DNA from 4 places in the Vibrio astriarenae genome. Region 1 is predicted to be linked to each of the others. Evidence: predicted binding sites of a transcription regulator. Region 1 holds the regulator's gene; each other region holds the start of a gene.
What was found. The regulator PurR, encoded in region 1, represses purine synthesis genes. The targets are predictions, from matches to a motif close to TNANGNAAACGTTTNCNTNA.
Positions count from the first base shown of each region.

Region 2: the regulator PurR is predicted to act here: its motif matches at 1,786-1,805, upstream of GT360_RS10985 (NCS2 family permease).
Region 3: the regulator PurR is predicted to act here: its motif matches at 1,471-1,490, upstream of GT360_RS05150 (inosine/guanosine kinase).
Region 4: the regulator PurR is predicted to act here: its motif matches at 1,519-1,538, upstream of GT360_RS11625 (NupC/NupG family nucleoside CNT transporter).

Region 1 is NZ_CP047476.1:27,526-30,730, forward strand. It holds gene GT360_RS14660 (TfoX/Sxy family DNA transformation protein) at 96-686, opposite strand; cyclic di-GMP riboswitch class I at 796-905, opposite strand; gene purR (HTH-type transcriptional repressor PurR) at 1,050-2,057, opposite strand; gene torD (molecular chaperone TorD) at 2,251-2,904, opposite strand.
Region 2 is NZ_CP047475.1:2,334,289-2,337,493, forward strand. It holds gene gpt (xanthine phosphoribosyltransferase) at 1-448, opposite strand, end outside; gene GT360_RS10985 (NCS2 family permease) at 476-1,765, opposite strand; gene GT360_RS10990 (aminoacyl-histidine dipeptidase) at 2,711-3,205, shown strand, end outside.
Region 3 is NZ_CP047475.1:1,067,745-1,070,949, reverse strand. It holds gene GT360_RS05150 (inosine/guanosine kinase) at 96-1,400, opposite strand; gene mnmA (tRNA 2-thiouridine(34) synthase MnmA) at 1,688-2,809, shown strand; gene hflD (high frequency lysogenization protein HflD) at 2,897-3,205, shown strand, end outside.
Region 4 is NZ_CP047475.1:2,485,370-2,488,574, reverse strand. It holds gene yaaA (peroxide stress protein YaaA) at 1-546, shown strand, start outside; gene GT360_RS11635 (DUF5363 family protein) at 592-714, shown strand; gene GT360_RS11630 (TatD family hydrolase) at 704-1,477, shown strand; gene GT360_RS11625 (NupC/NupG family nucleoside CNT transporter) at 1,694-2,956, shown strand.

The DNA.
Region 1 (3,205 bases):
GAGTATACAGACAGGATAGGAGGTATTTTTCTTTCAATCAAAACGAACAAAGCCAGCAAATAGTGCTGACTTTGGTGTTTGAAGGTTTGTGGAGCTTAATTAATCTGGCTAGCGAGATCTTCACGTTGAGGTTGGGGGATCACAGTCCAGTGTGTGCCGCGAATCGCCCCTTCCAGTGAATAGAGTAGCTCAAGGCTAACCGGTGTTGTGTGCGACTCTTGTATCGCTTGATAAGCTCTCACCGCTCCCGCTTCTTCTAGTTGAGTCACAGTCTCGATTCCAGCTTTTTTTAGCATTCTCTCTGTTGCAAGACGAAGGTTAGGGAGATCTTTTAAACGTTGAGGCTTCGTTGTTTCTTGCTTCACTTTATCAGCAACAGCCGCTTTGAGAGCGGTAGTTGCTACCGATAGAAGGCGCGCAGGCTCATTGACCCACGAATCAGGTAGCTGGAAGTATTTAGTGACGACAGGAAAGCCCCGCTTCTCATAAACATAAGGCTCGAGTTCGTGTTGAGAGATCGCAGTTTCTAGGTCAGCACACTTACGAACGTGTAGCTTGTTCTTCACGACCAATGCAAACATTGTGTCATTGACGAATATGCCAAAGCCACCAAACATTGATCGTGACTTGACAGTGCCAAGTTGCTCGAATAAGCGCATCGAGTCTTTTAAAATTGGTTTATCCATGCTTTGTATTCTCGGTGTAGAAATTTCACGCCACCAAATTCAGGCCCGAGAGAATAGCAAAAAACAGCATGCCCTTTGTCATGGAAAGGTTATGCTCGTGTATTTTACCATCGGCAACCCCGCTACCTTTCCTGAATAATATCATAGTTATGAATAAAATTCTGATTAAGGCCGGAAGCTTTGCGTCCCATCTTTTCAAATGGTTTGCCCTGTGCGTGGCTCTCAAAAGAGCATAAAGAAAAGCGGAATAGGTATCACATCTTGAAAGGTGATAATGTGATGTTGATTCAAAAAAATAACCCTAACATTTTGCATGCGTATGCATAGTGCCAGGGTTAATAGTTTTCTTATGAAATCAGTATCTTACTTGTTGAGGTCGCGTACGGTTAAACGTTCAACAATTTCTGGATGCATTTCGAACACACGCTTTTCATGCTCTTTGTCTTTGATGCGCTCTAGTAAGATCTCAAAGGCATTTTTACCCACACGGCGTTTCGGTTGGTGAACCGTCGTTAGTGGTGGTGAAAAGTATTCGGCAAGTTCGATATTGTCATAGCCGATGATTGACATGTCTTCTGGAATTCGGATGCCATTTTCTTGCAGGCGGCTCATAAGCCCGAGTGCCATAGTATCGTTGAAACAGAAGACAGCGGTAGGCTTCTCATCCATGGCAACAATTTTGTCTGCGGCTAATACAGCAGTATCACACTCGAAGTTACCTTCCAAGATCCAGTCTTCGACGACATCAAGTTTTGCTTCATTCATCGCGCGGCGGAAGCCGTTAATACGCTCTTTACACGCCGCTTTTTCGAAGTGACCACTTAGACAGGCAATCTTATCGTGACCTTTTTCGATCAGATATTTCGTCGCTAGGTAGCCACCTTCTTCTGAGTTGTCGATAATCTTATCTGCTTGTGAAGTCTCTGGGCCCCAGTCCATGATTACTTTAGGAATATCTGGGTGGCCGTCCAGCATTTCACTTAGCTCTTCGGTTAAGTCTGAACACATCACCAAAATGCCGTCAACACGCTTTTCTGCAAGCATACGGATGTAATCACGCTGCTTTTCGTATATACCACCAGTGTTACACAAAATTAGCGTGTAACCTTGACGGTAACAGTAGCTCTCAACACCATCGATGACTTCTGAGAAGAAAAGGTTGGTAGATTGGGTAACGAGCATACCAATCGTGCGTGTGGTGTTGCATTTAAGGCTGCGGGCAACCGCACTGGGTGCATAGTTTAGCTCTTTTACTGCCTTCATTACTTTTTCTTGAGTTGTTTCAGCAACAAAGCGCGTTTTGTTGATAACGTGCGAGACAGTCGTTGTTGAGACACCGGCAAGACGCGCAACATCTTTTATCGTGGCCATAGTTGTGGTCCTTGATTCGTATTTTTATGTACCGCACGTTGCTCAAGCGGTGACTAAAACCTAGTATGAGCCGTGTTGCGGTAGTCTTTTGTAGGAAAAAACCAAATAAAAAACCGCTTTGTTGAAAGCGGTTTAAAAACATCCGAGTATTTTAGACTGCTATCGTTTGCGACGCAATCCTAATCGTTTTGATCTAAGACTGCTCATCCAGTAAATATAAACAGTCTAGCTCAAGAAATGCCACTAACAGGCCACTAACCGCAGAATAGAAGCCAAAGTCATCTTTTTTCTGACAAAGTGCATGGAATTGGGGAGTCCAGCTGAGAATATGCTGTTTAATAAAGTTAGCTTGCTCGACAAGTGCTTGATTGATATATGCTTCTTGCTCTAGCTCGTTAGAGCGAATGATCAAGTTGCCCAGAAAATCGAGCTCAATCGCGATATGGTCTGCCGGTTCATTCATGCCTTTTGTGACTTGAATATTGTGCTTGGCAAGGACTTCATTCATCTCTTCAGCGGGTTTGCCGTTAAGAGTACCTGATTTATCAAGGTAGATTGACGCGTAGGGAAGAGCGCCTTCTTTGTCTGACTTTAGAAACAGCTCACAGAAGTCCGCAGAAAGCTCAAGTTGGGCATCTTCACGTACTTGTAGTCTATTCAGTGCATCAACGAGCTTTTCAACCGGTTTAGCTAATTGAACATTTTCTCCAAGGCCGGAGATAAATGCGCGGATCTCCGGGCTTTGATATTGCTCTAGACCTTGCTCATCAAGTTCGCTTGCAAATAGGCTCGACAGCCACCAATAAATCTCTGCACGTTTTTCATTAAACGCTTTGATCTCTTCAATCACGAGAAGCTCCAAATCATAAATGGATAAGTCATAAGTATAGAAAGGCTGTATTGAGAGCGCTATCTAGTTGATAGGTGGAGTATAAAGGGAAAATATGAATAGTGTTATTGGCTTGTGTGAATGAAAGTGATGGTTTGTGGGAAATTATGTCTAGGATCCAAGCGGATATATTTGAACGAGTGATTGTTGTGCACTTGCTTGCGTATTTGTGAGTGTCAGGGCGTAAAATCTTTAAAACTGAGTAATTGTGATTCATCAAGAAAACTCGAATAAAGTGCATCTTCAGGTTGAATAGAAT
Region 2 (3,205 bases), on a different replicon from region 1:
TGATTGGCTCGATGTATTGGATTGTCATATCCCATGGTTGCTCAATCCAAGTATCTTGTGGAATATCAACGATGTACTCATCCACTAGATCAACACCCGCTGGCTTTGCACACACCGTGATCAGTTTCGCTTTAGGGTACATTTCACGAATTTTACGTGCAGTGTCACCGCTATCTACGAGATCATCAACAATTAGGAAACCTTCACCATCATGCTCAGGTGCTTTTAGTACGCTCATGTCACGTTGGTGGTCATGGTCATAGCTTGAGATACATACTGTATCTACGTAACGAATACCCAGTTCACGAGCTAGGATAGCCGCTGGAACAAGACCGCCACGGCTAACGCCGATAATGCCTTTCCACTGCTCTGCTGGCATCTGTTTTTCAGCTAGCTGACGGCAGTAGTTCTGCATGTTATCCCAAGTGATGATGAATTTATTGCTCATTATTCAAACCTAATTTTTACTGTGGTATTAACCTACGATGTATTTCACAACGAAGATAGCAGACATAACCCAAACGCTAATAGAAACGTCACGGCCCTTGCCACTCATCGTTTTGATCGCAGCGTATGAAATAAAGCCTAGCGTGATACCTTCTGCAATTGAGAATGTTAGAGGCATCAGCAAGCAAGTAACAACAACAGGTGCTGCTTCAGTCAGGTCGCGCCAGTCAATGCTCACCAAACCAGACATCATAAGAATAGCAACATAGAACAGTGCGCCAGCTGTCGCGTATGCCGGAATCATACCAGCTAAAGGCGAAAAGAACAGTGCTAGAAGGAACAAAACACCGACAACAACCGCTGTCAAACCAGTACGTCCACCCGCGGCAACACCAGCGGCACTTTCGATATAAGAAGTGGTGTTTGACGTACCAAGCATCGCACCTACAGATGTGGCAGTAGAGTCAGCCAATAGCGCACGGTTCAGGCGAGGAATCTTGCCATCTTTGTCCATTAGGTTCGCCTTTTGAGAAACGCCAACAAGCGTACCTGCTGTGTCAAATAGGTCGACAAACAAGAAAGCGAAAACCACTGAAATCATACCCACTTCAAACACAGCTGAGAAATCAAGCTGCATGAAGGTTGGCGCTAGGCTTGGTGGCGTCGACATAATACCGCCCCACTGCACATCACCAAAGATAAGACCTAGTGCGGTTACCGCTAGAATCGCCATCATCACCGCGCCTTTGTAGCCATGGTGAACAAGAGCGATAGTGAGGAAGAAACCAAACGCTGCCAATACCGCTTGCAGAGAAGTAATGTCACCCAACTGAACCAATGTGGCTGGGTTATCTACAACGATACCGGCATTCTTTAGAGCGATAAACGCTAGGAAAAGACCAATACCGGCAGAAATACCGGTACGCAAAGCAAGTGGGATCGAGTTAATGATCCATTCACGAACTTTGAACACGCTCAAAAGAATAAATAAGATACCCGAGACAAATACGGCAGCCAAAGCCACTTGCCATGTGTAACCCATACCTAGCACGACAGCATAAGTAAAGAAGGCGTTCAAACCCATACCCGGCGCCTGTGCGATTGGGTAGTTTGCAACAAAACCCATGATGAAACAGCCGATAGCGGCCGCCAAACAGGTTGCGACAAAGACCGCGCCGCGATCCATACCCGCATCTGCCAAGATAGCTGGGTTAACGAAGATGATGTACGCCATTGTCAGGAATGTAGTGATACCTGCAATGATCTCAGTGCGTACGTTGGTCCCATTTTCACTGAGTTTAAATAGCCTTTCGAGCATTTTATTAATCCTTTTGCGGAAAAAGTAAACGGTTGCGTAAACGATTGGTCGAGATTATAAAGTTATCAAATTGCAAATTCCACTGACATAAGTCATAAGAATTAAGAAAAATTAAATTTACAAATACAAATAGAATAACTCAGACAATAATAATTGAATTTAACTCATTAAATTCAGTACCTTAAACAAATGCATAGCTAAAAAATTAACGAATAAAAAATGCACCATGTTGTAATCTTTCATTCTCATTTTTGAGTATGAAATGGATTACATTAGTGAATTTGGCAGATTGAAATGAAAATTGGCGCACATATAAAAAATATAACTATTGGAGATGGTTTTTTACGCAGATAAAAAAACGCCACTCATAATGAGTGGCGGTAGAATCGGTCAACCTAAATTAGGTTGTAATAAAATTCCAAATAAATCGGGGGTTGAACAAAATGTTCAGGTAACAAACTTAGTATCCAAAGCTTGTTGGGTATGCAAAGTTACTCGTGAAGACACCCTTGTCGTTCCAGAACATTGCAGAAGGTAAACCTTTCATCGCTATCACCTATCAATCAAAAATTAAATAAAAAATGATTTCTCGGTTCCCTGGAGGCGATAAATCGGGCTCATCCTTTGAGCATTTACAGCTGCCTAAGCAACGGTGATAAATATACCACCCTGAAAATTTATTACAACAAAATAATGATCAAACTCACAAAAAGGTGTTATGAAGTATGAAAATTGATATTTCTGTAAGTAAGTTACATAACAAGCCTAATTTTCCTTCCTTGTTCTCTAAGCGCTACCCAAGACGACTATTTTGCATCTATCAAGCAGAGTGATATGCTAACCGTCAAGTAAAGCTCAGTGTAATCGACCATGCGCAAGGCACAAGCCACCTACAATAACTGCATATAGAGAGCACGTATCAATACCTTTTAAAGGAGCACTCCCGTGACCGATTTTCTAAAACAGATCCCATCTTCAAACCCTATTTGGCCATTTTTCGCAACGATCTGTTCGATTCCTCACCCGTCAAAGCATGAAGAAGCTTTAGCACAGCACATCGTTCAATGGGCGGAAAGCAAGGGCCTAGACGTTAAGCGCGACCAAACCGGTAACGTGTTCATCAAAAAACCTGCGACAGCAGGTATGGAAAGCCGCAAAGGTGTCGTTCTGCAAGCGCACATCGATATGGTGCCGCAAAAAAATGAAGACACGGTTCATGACTTTACCACCGATCCAATCCGTCCATACGTTGATGGCGAATGGTTAACAGCCGAAGGCACCACTCTTGGTGCTGATAACGGCATCGGAATGGCCTCTTGCCTTGCAGTACTGGATGCAGACGACATTGCACATGGCCCTATCGAAGTGCTTCTGACCATTGATGAAGAAGCGGGAATGACGGGCGCCTTTGGCCTAGAAGAGGGTTGGCTAGAAGGCGAC
Region 3 (3,205 bases), on a different replicon from region 1:
AGGATGATCGTTCTTTACGAGAACTGCCACCGTATAACAACTAAAAAAGCACGCCTAGTGTTTAGGGCGTGCTTTTTGTCATCTGAAGTAACGTATTAACGTTCCCAGTAGGCTTCTTCTAAGCTATCTTCGCGCTCTGGAAGACCTTTTGATAGACGCGGAGAGTGTTGAGCCAACACTTCGTAGCTTGCGCGGTTTGAGTACTTACAAACTTGAGAGAATGATGAGTACGTCAAGAAGGCATGGGCGTGCTTACTTGAATTAGGTACATTTTCACGATGGTACTTATTCGCTGCCATATCGTGCAGTAGAGCCGATAGAGCGGCATCACCTGCACCATTCGTATTCTTAATTTTCTCTGGACCGCCCATGTAAGGCGCGATGTGTGAGTACACCTTAATAGGGTTGTCACACAGAGATTTAGAGACTGGACGACTAAACTCATAACGGTTGAACTCGGCAATCGAGCCAGGTAGCAGCGGCAGTGATGTTTCGCGCTTCGATTCTTCTTCTGTGTAGCCCGCCATGAATAGACCGACAGGACCAGCAGTACAAAGTACAAGATCAACCCAATCGAGTGTCTTGTCAGATGCAGCAAGTGGATCCGACTCACCCGTTAATGCTTCTGCTTCATCTTCGTTCATCGCAACCACTGTGATATTTTCTTTTAAAAACTCACGCCAGTATTCTGGATCATCTTGGATGACAAATTTAGTGCCAAGCGTCAACACAACAGGGACATCGTACTTCTTTGCGTACTCAATCGCCTTCATTGTTGCTGCCGGCATTGGGTCGCCATCTTTACAACGGACTAAGTAAGCGGTGAGTACCAGAGCAGAAGCACTTTCAAAAATCTTCTCTGGGATGCTCTCAGGACGAAGTTGATTCATCTGACCTTCACTGATAGCAAACGTACGCTCACCATCTTCCGTGATTAGAGCAAAACAGCGACCAATCGCCCCTTCTACACCTTGAAGGTGATTCAGATCCATGCGGCTTGATGTGTTGCATAAGTAGCGGTAACCGTAACTACCAATCTTAATCTCTTGGCTCATCACACCAAGTAGCGTTGAGCGGTCATCCGCTAGCACAGAGTAGTTATGCAGCGTGTTACCGATGGTACCGCCCGCATACTCATTCGTGATCAATTGAGAATGCTTTAGTTCATTATAAAGGCTCTCTGCGGTCTCATCATCGATCACCAATGAGTGACCTTTACTCAAGCCATACTTTTCAATCAGTTCCGTTGTGACGTTGGCTTCGATATCCACAAGGGTTTGGTCGATACCGATAATGTGAGTACGTGACATGGTTTTGTCATCTTGAGCTTGGCTCACTAGTGGGTCACGTGCGTGGACAGGAAAATAGTGTTTCGATTTACGCTGGCCTGGAAATTTCATGTCGGATCTGCTTTGGAAAAGGAAAAAAGGCAGTTTACTCCTCTGTGTGACGTACATCAATTAATCAAACAAACGCAAACGTTTGCTTTATTATTTTACTCAGTTACAATCCGCATGCCTGAGCAAAAAGGTACGCGTTTGTAGCTAAATTTGAGAGGATTTGGTTGAACGGGACACAAACAAACGCCGCCAAGGAATGGCAGAATTGTGATTTCGATCTCGGAACTGTCACCGTGAATTAGTTTCTGTTAGAATCACCGTCCAGTTAAATTGAGTGGTGTTAAGTAATGTCAGAAAACCGTTCTGCTAACAGCGATAAAAAAGTTATTGTCGGTATGTCCGGCGGTGTGGATTCGTCCGTTTCTGCCTATCTTCTAAAGCAGCAAGGCTACCAAGTGGAAGGCTTGTTCATGAAGAACTGGGAAGAGGATGATAATGAAGAATACTGTACAGCAGCCGAAGACCTTGCTGATGCTCAGGCGGTCTGTGACAAGCTGGGTATTCACCTTCATACCATTAACTTTGCTGCTGAATATTGGGATAACGTATTTGAGTACTTCCTTGCTGAATATAAAGCGGGCCGTACGCCAAACCCAGATATTCTGTGTAACAAAGAGATCAAATTCAAAGCCTTCTTAGATTTTGCCGATGACGTACTCGACGCAGACTACATTGCGATGGGTCACTACGTTCGTCGCTCTTTCCCTGAGAATGGCGAAAAGCCTCAAATGCTTCGCGGTATTGATGGCAACAAAGACCAGAGCTACTTCCTTTATACACTCAGCAGCGACCAAGTGGCGCGCAGCTTGTTCCCTGTTGGTGAACTCGAGAAACCAGAAGTACGCCGTATTGCTGAAGAGCAAGGTCTAATTACAGCGAAGAAAAAAGACTCAACCGGTATCTGTTTTATCGGTGAGCGCAAGTTTACAGACTTCTTGTCTCGCTATTTACCAGCGCAACCAGGTAAAATTGAAACACCTGAAGGTAAAGTCATTGGTGAGCACCAAGGCCTGATGTATCACACGCTAGGTCAGCGTAAAGGTCTACACATTGGTGGCCAGAAAGGCGGCGGTGGTAACGAAGACCCGTGGTACGTAGCAGAAAAAGATCTCAAGCGTAATGTATTGATTGCAGTTCAAGGCGCGGATCACCCTTTGCTAAAATCACAAGGTCTGGTTGCTTCGCAGCTACACTGGGTTGACCGTGAAACGGTAACAGAACCGTTTAAGTGCTCAGTAAAAACACGTTACCGTCAAACCGATATTCCTTGTACTGTTGTTCCTGTTGATGAGAACACCATCAAGGTATTGTTTGATGAACCACAAGTGGCTGTGACTCCAGGTCAATCTGCGGTGTTCTACCAAGGCGAAGTGTGTCTTGGTGGTGGTATCATCGAAGCGCGTATCTGATGACGATGGGCTATCACTTTTTGTTAGGTGGTAGCCTTTTTGAGACAATAAACTGTTAGCTAATTAGTTTTTAAGGAGAAGTAAAACGTGGCACATGATCTTTATGACCGCACGATTGCCTTTGCGGGTATTTGTCAAGCGGTGTCCCTAGTTCAAGATGTGGCTAAAAACGGGACCTGTGACTCTGACGCGTTTGAATCTTCTCTGAAAGCGATCCTCAATACCAATCCCAACAGCACACTGAATGTGTTCGGTCGTGAAGCGGATCTACGCATCGGCCTAGAGTGTATTGTAAAAGGCATCGATAATTCGCCAGCGGGGAGCGAAATCACCCGTTATATCATTAGTTTGATGGCGCTTGAGCGTAAGCTGAACACGCGTCGCGATGCGATGGCA
Region 4 (3,205 bases), on a different replicon from region 1:
CGTCAAGCGATCCTGGCTTTTAAAGGCGATGTCTACACAGGATTAGAGGCGGAGAGTCTTGACGAGGCGGGCTTTGATTACGCGCAAAAGCATCTGCGTATGTTGTCTGGGCTCTATGGCTTACTCAAGCCGCTTGATTTGATGCAGCCATACCGCCTAGAGATGGGAACCAAGCTTGTCAATGCCCGCGGAACGAACCTGTATCAGTTCTGGGGAGAAATCATTACAGATAAGCTTAATCAAGCTATCGTAGAGCAGGGGGATAATGTATTGATCAATCTTGCATCGAATGAGTATTTTAAGGCTGTGAAGCCGAAAAAGCTGGATGCAACCGTGATTACACCGGTATTCAAGGACTGCAAAAATGGTCAATATAAGGTGATCAGCTTCTACGCCAAAAAAGCACGCGGCATGATGGCGCGCTATATTATTGACAATAAAGTTGATTCGATAGAGGAACTAACCAAGTTTGATGTCGCAGGCTATTACTTCAGTGAGGAAGAGAGCAGCGATAAAGAGTTAGTGTTTAAACGCGAAGAGCAGTAAGACACGATAAGGCTCTAGGCTGATTGATACATAGGCGGGGTAATTATGTGGCATTGGTTGAAAAAATGGATAGCGAAATATGATCGCTGGTGCGAGTCATTAGGATTAACACCAGAAAACAAGCGTAGTTGTGTCCCCCACAAAAAAGACCCCGCGCATGACGACTGAGATTGCGCTATTTGATAGTCATTGCCACTTTGACTTTGACGTTTTTGCTGGTGACTTTGATGCCCATCTAACTCAGGCTCGGCAGGCGGGTGTAAAACGAATGCTTATTCCCGCGATTGGCAAAAGTAATTGGTCTCGCTTGGAGAGCCTTTCAAGGCGTTACAACGAAATCGACTGGGCGCTTGGCTGCCACCCATATTTTTTGTCGGAATGCTCGATTGAGCAAGTCGATCACATTGTGACTCACTTCCATACCACACACACCAAACCGATTGCCATTGGCGAGTGCGGACTCGACAAAATGGTCGAAGTAGATTTCGCTTTGCAACGCCAAGTCCTGCAATCTCATCTTACAGCGGCGAACGAGTTACAACTTCCCGTCGTGTTGCATAGTCGAAAAGCGCACAACGATTTATTGCATATTTTGAAGCAGCAACCAGCCCAATTCGGAGGCATTCTGCATGGCTTCTCAGGCAGCTTCCAACAGGCAATGCAATTTGTTGAAAAAGGGTTACTCATTGGTGTCGGTGGCATCATTACCTATCCAAGGGCAAATAAAACACGCAATGCAATCAGTGAGTTACCACTAGAGTGCATTGCGCTCGAAACGGACGCTCCAGACATGCCGATTAACCATTTTCAGGGCCAACCCAACCACCCCAAACGTTTACCTGTGATCCTCAGCACACTTTCAGAGCTTAAGCAAATTGAAAAGCAAACGATTGCGCAAAAGATCTGGCAAAACACCACTTCTCTGTTTTAAAAATGTGAAATTTCTCTAAACTTTCTGTATCGATAGAACGGTCATTTAAACGTTTGCGTGATCTTGATCACAATATTGAGTGAGCGTGTCATGAATCTTCTCAGAAAGTGTGAGGGTGGCATTACTTTCTGCCATCAGGGATGAGTATAATTGCCCCGCTTTTGAGCTTCATTATCTAATACGCCTAATAAATAACCTATAAGGAAATCATAAACTATGAGCCTGTTTATGAGCCTGGTTGGTATGGCAGTGCTGCTTGGCATCGCGCTACTACTGTCTGACAACCGCAAAGCTATTAATCTACGAACTGTTGGTGGCGCTTTCGCTATCCAATTCCTAATCGGTGGTTTCGTTCTTTACGTACCTTGGGGTCGTGACCTACTTGCTGGTTTCTCAGCAGGTGTACAGAACGTAATTGACTACGGTAAAGACGGTACAGGTTTCCTATTCGGTAGCCTAGTTAACTTCTCTGTTGACGGTATCGGTTTCATCTTTGCTTTCCAAGTACTACCAACACTAATCTTCTTCTCTGCACTTATTTCTGTACTTTACTACGTAGGTATCATGCAGTGGGTCATCAAAGTTCTTGGTGGTGGTCTACAAAAAGCACTAGGTACTTCTCGTGCGGAATCTATGTCTGCAGCAGCAAACATTTTCGTTGGTCAAACTGAAGCACCTCTTGTTGTACGTCCATTCGTACCGCGCATGACTCAATCTGAGCTATTCGCTGTAATGTGTGGTGGTCTTGCTTCTGTTGCTGGTGGTGTACTAGCTGGTTACGCTTCTATGGGTGTACCTCTAGAGTACCTAGTTGCAGCATCATTCATGGCAGCACCTGGTGGTCTACTATTTGCTAAGATCATCAAGCCAGAAACTGACACTCCAAACGACGAGCTAGGCGATGACATCGACGGCGGAGAAGACAAGCCTGCTAACGTTATCGATGCAGCAGCTGGCGGTGCATCTGTTGGTCTACAACTTGCTCTAAACGTGGGTGCAATGCTACTAGCGTTTATTGGTCTAATCGCTCTAGTTAACGGCATCCTTGGTGGCGTTGGTGGTTGGTTCGGTATGGAGAACCTAACTCTAGAACTACTTCTAGGTTGGATCTTCTCTCCACTAGCATTCCTAATCGGTGTACCATGGGACGAAGCAGTTCTTGCTGGTTCATTCATCGGTCAGAAACTGGTTGTTAACGAATTCGTTGCTTACCTAAACTTCGTACCATACGTGGGTGAAGGCGCTCAAATCGTTGAAGCGACTGGTCAAGTAATGTCAGAGAAGACAGCGGCTATTATTGCATTTGCTCTGTGTGGTTTTGCGAACCTTTCTTCTATCGCAATCCTACTAGGTGGCCTAGGTGGTCTAGCACCAAGCCGTCGCGCTGACATCGCTCGTATGGGTGTTAAAGCGGTTGCTGCGGGTACGCTATCGAACCTAATGGCAGCAACAATTGCTGGCTTCTTCCTATCTTTCTAATCAAGTAGAGATAGAGTATATAGACGCCATTTAAATATCGCCCCGTAGCATTCACGTGCTGCGGGGCTTTTTTGTTTATGGGGTCTACCAATGCAATTCAGCACTTTCCCGCTGCTCGAATTGGATGATTTTCAGTTGAACGTTTGCGTGATAAAGCCTTACTGGAAAAGGCTTCATCGCATATTGTTTAAGTGATATTTTTTGAGATACAAACCGTTTGCTTTTTTCGTGAAGCTACAGTCAGGCAAC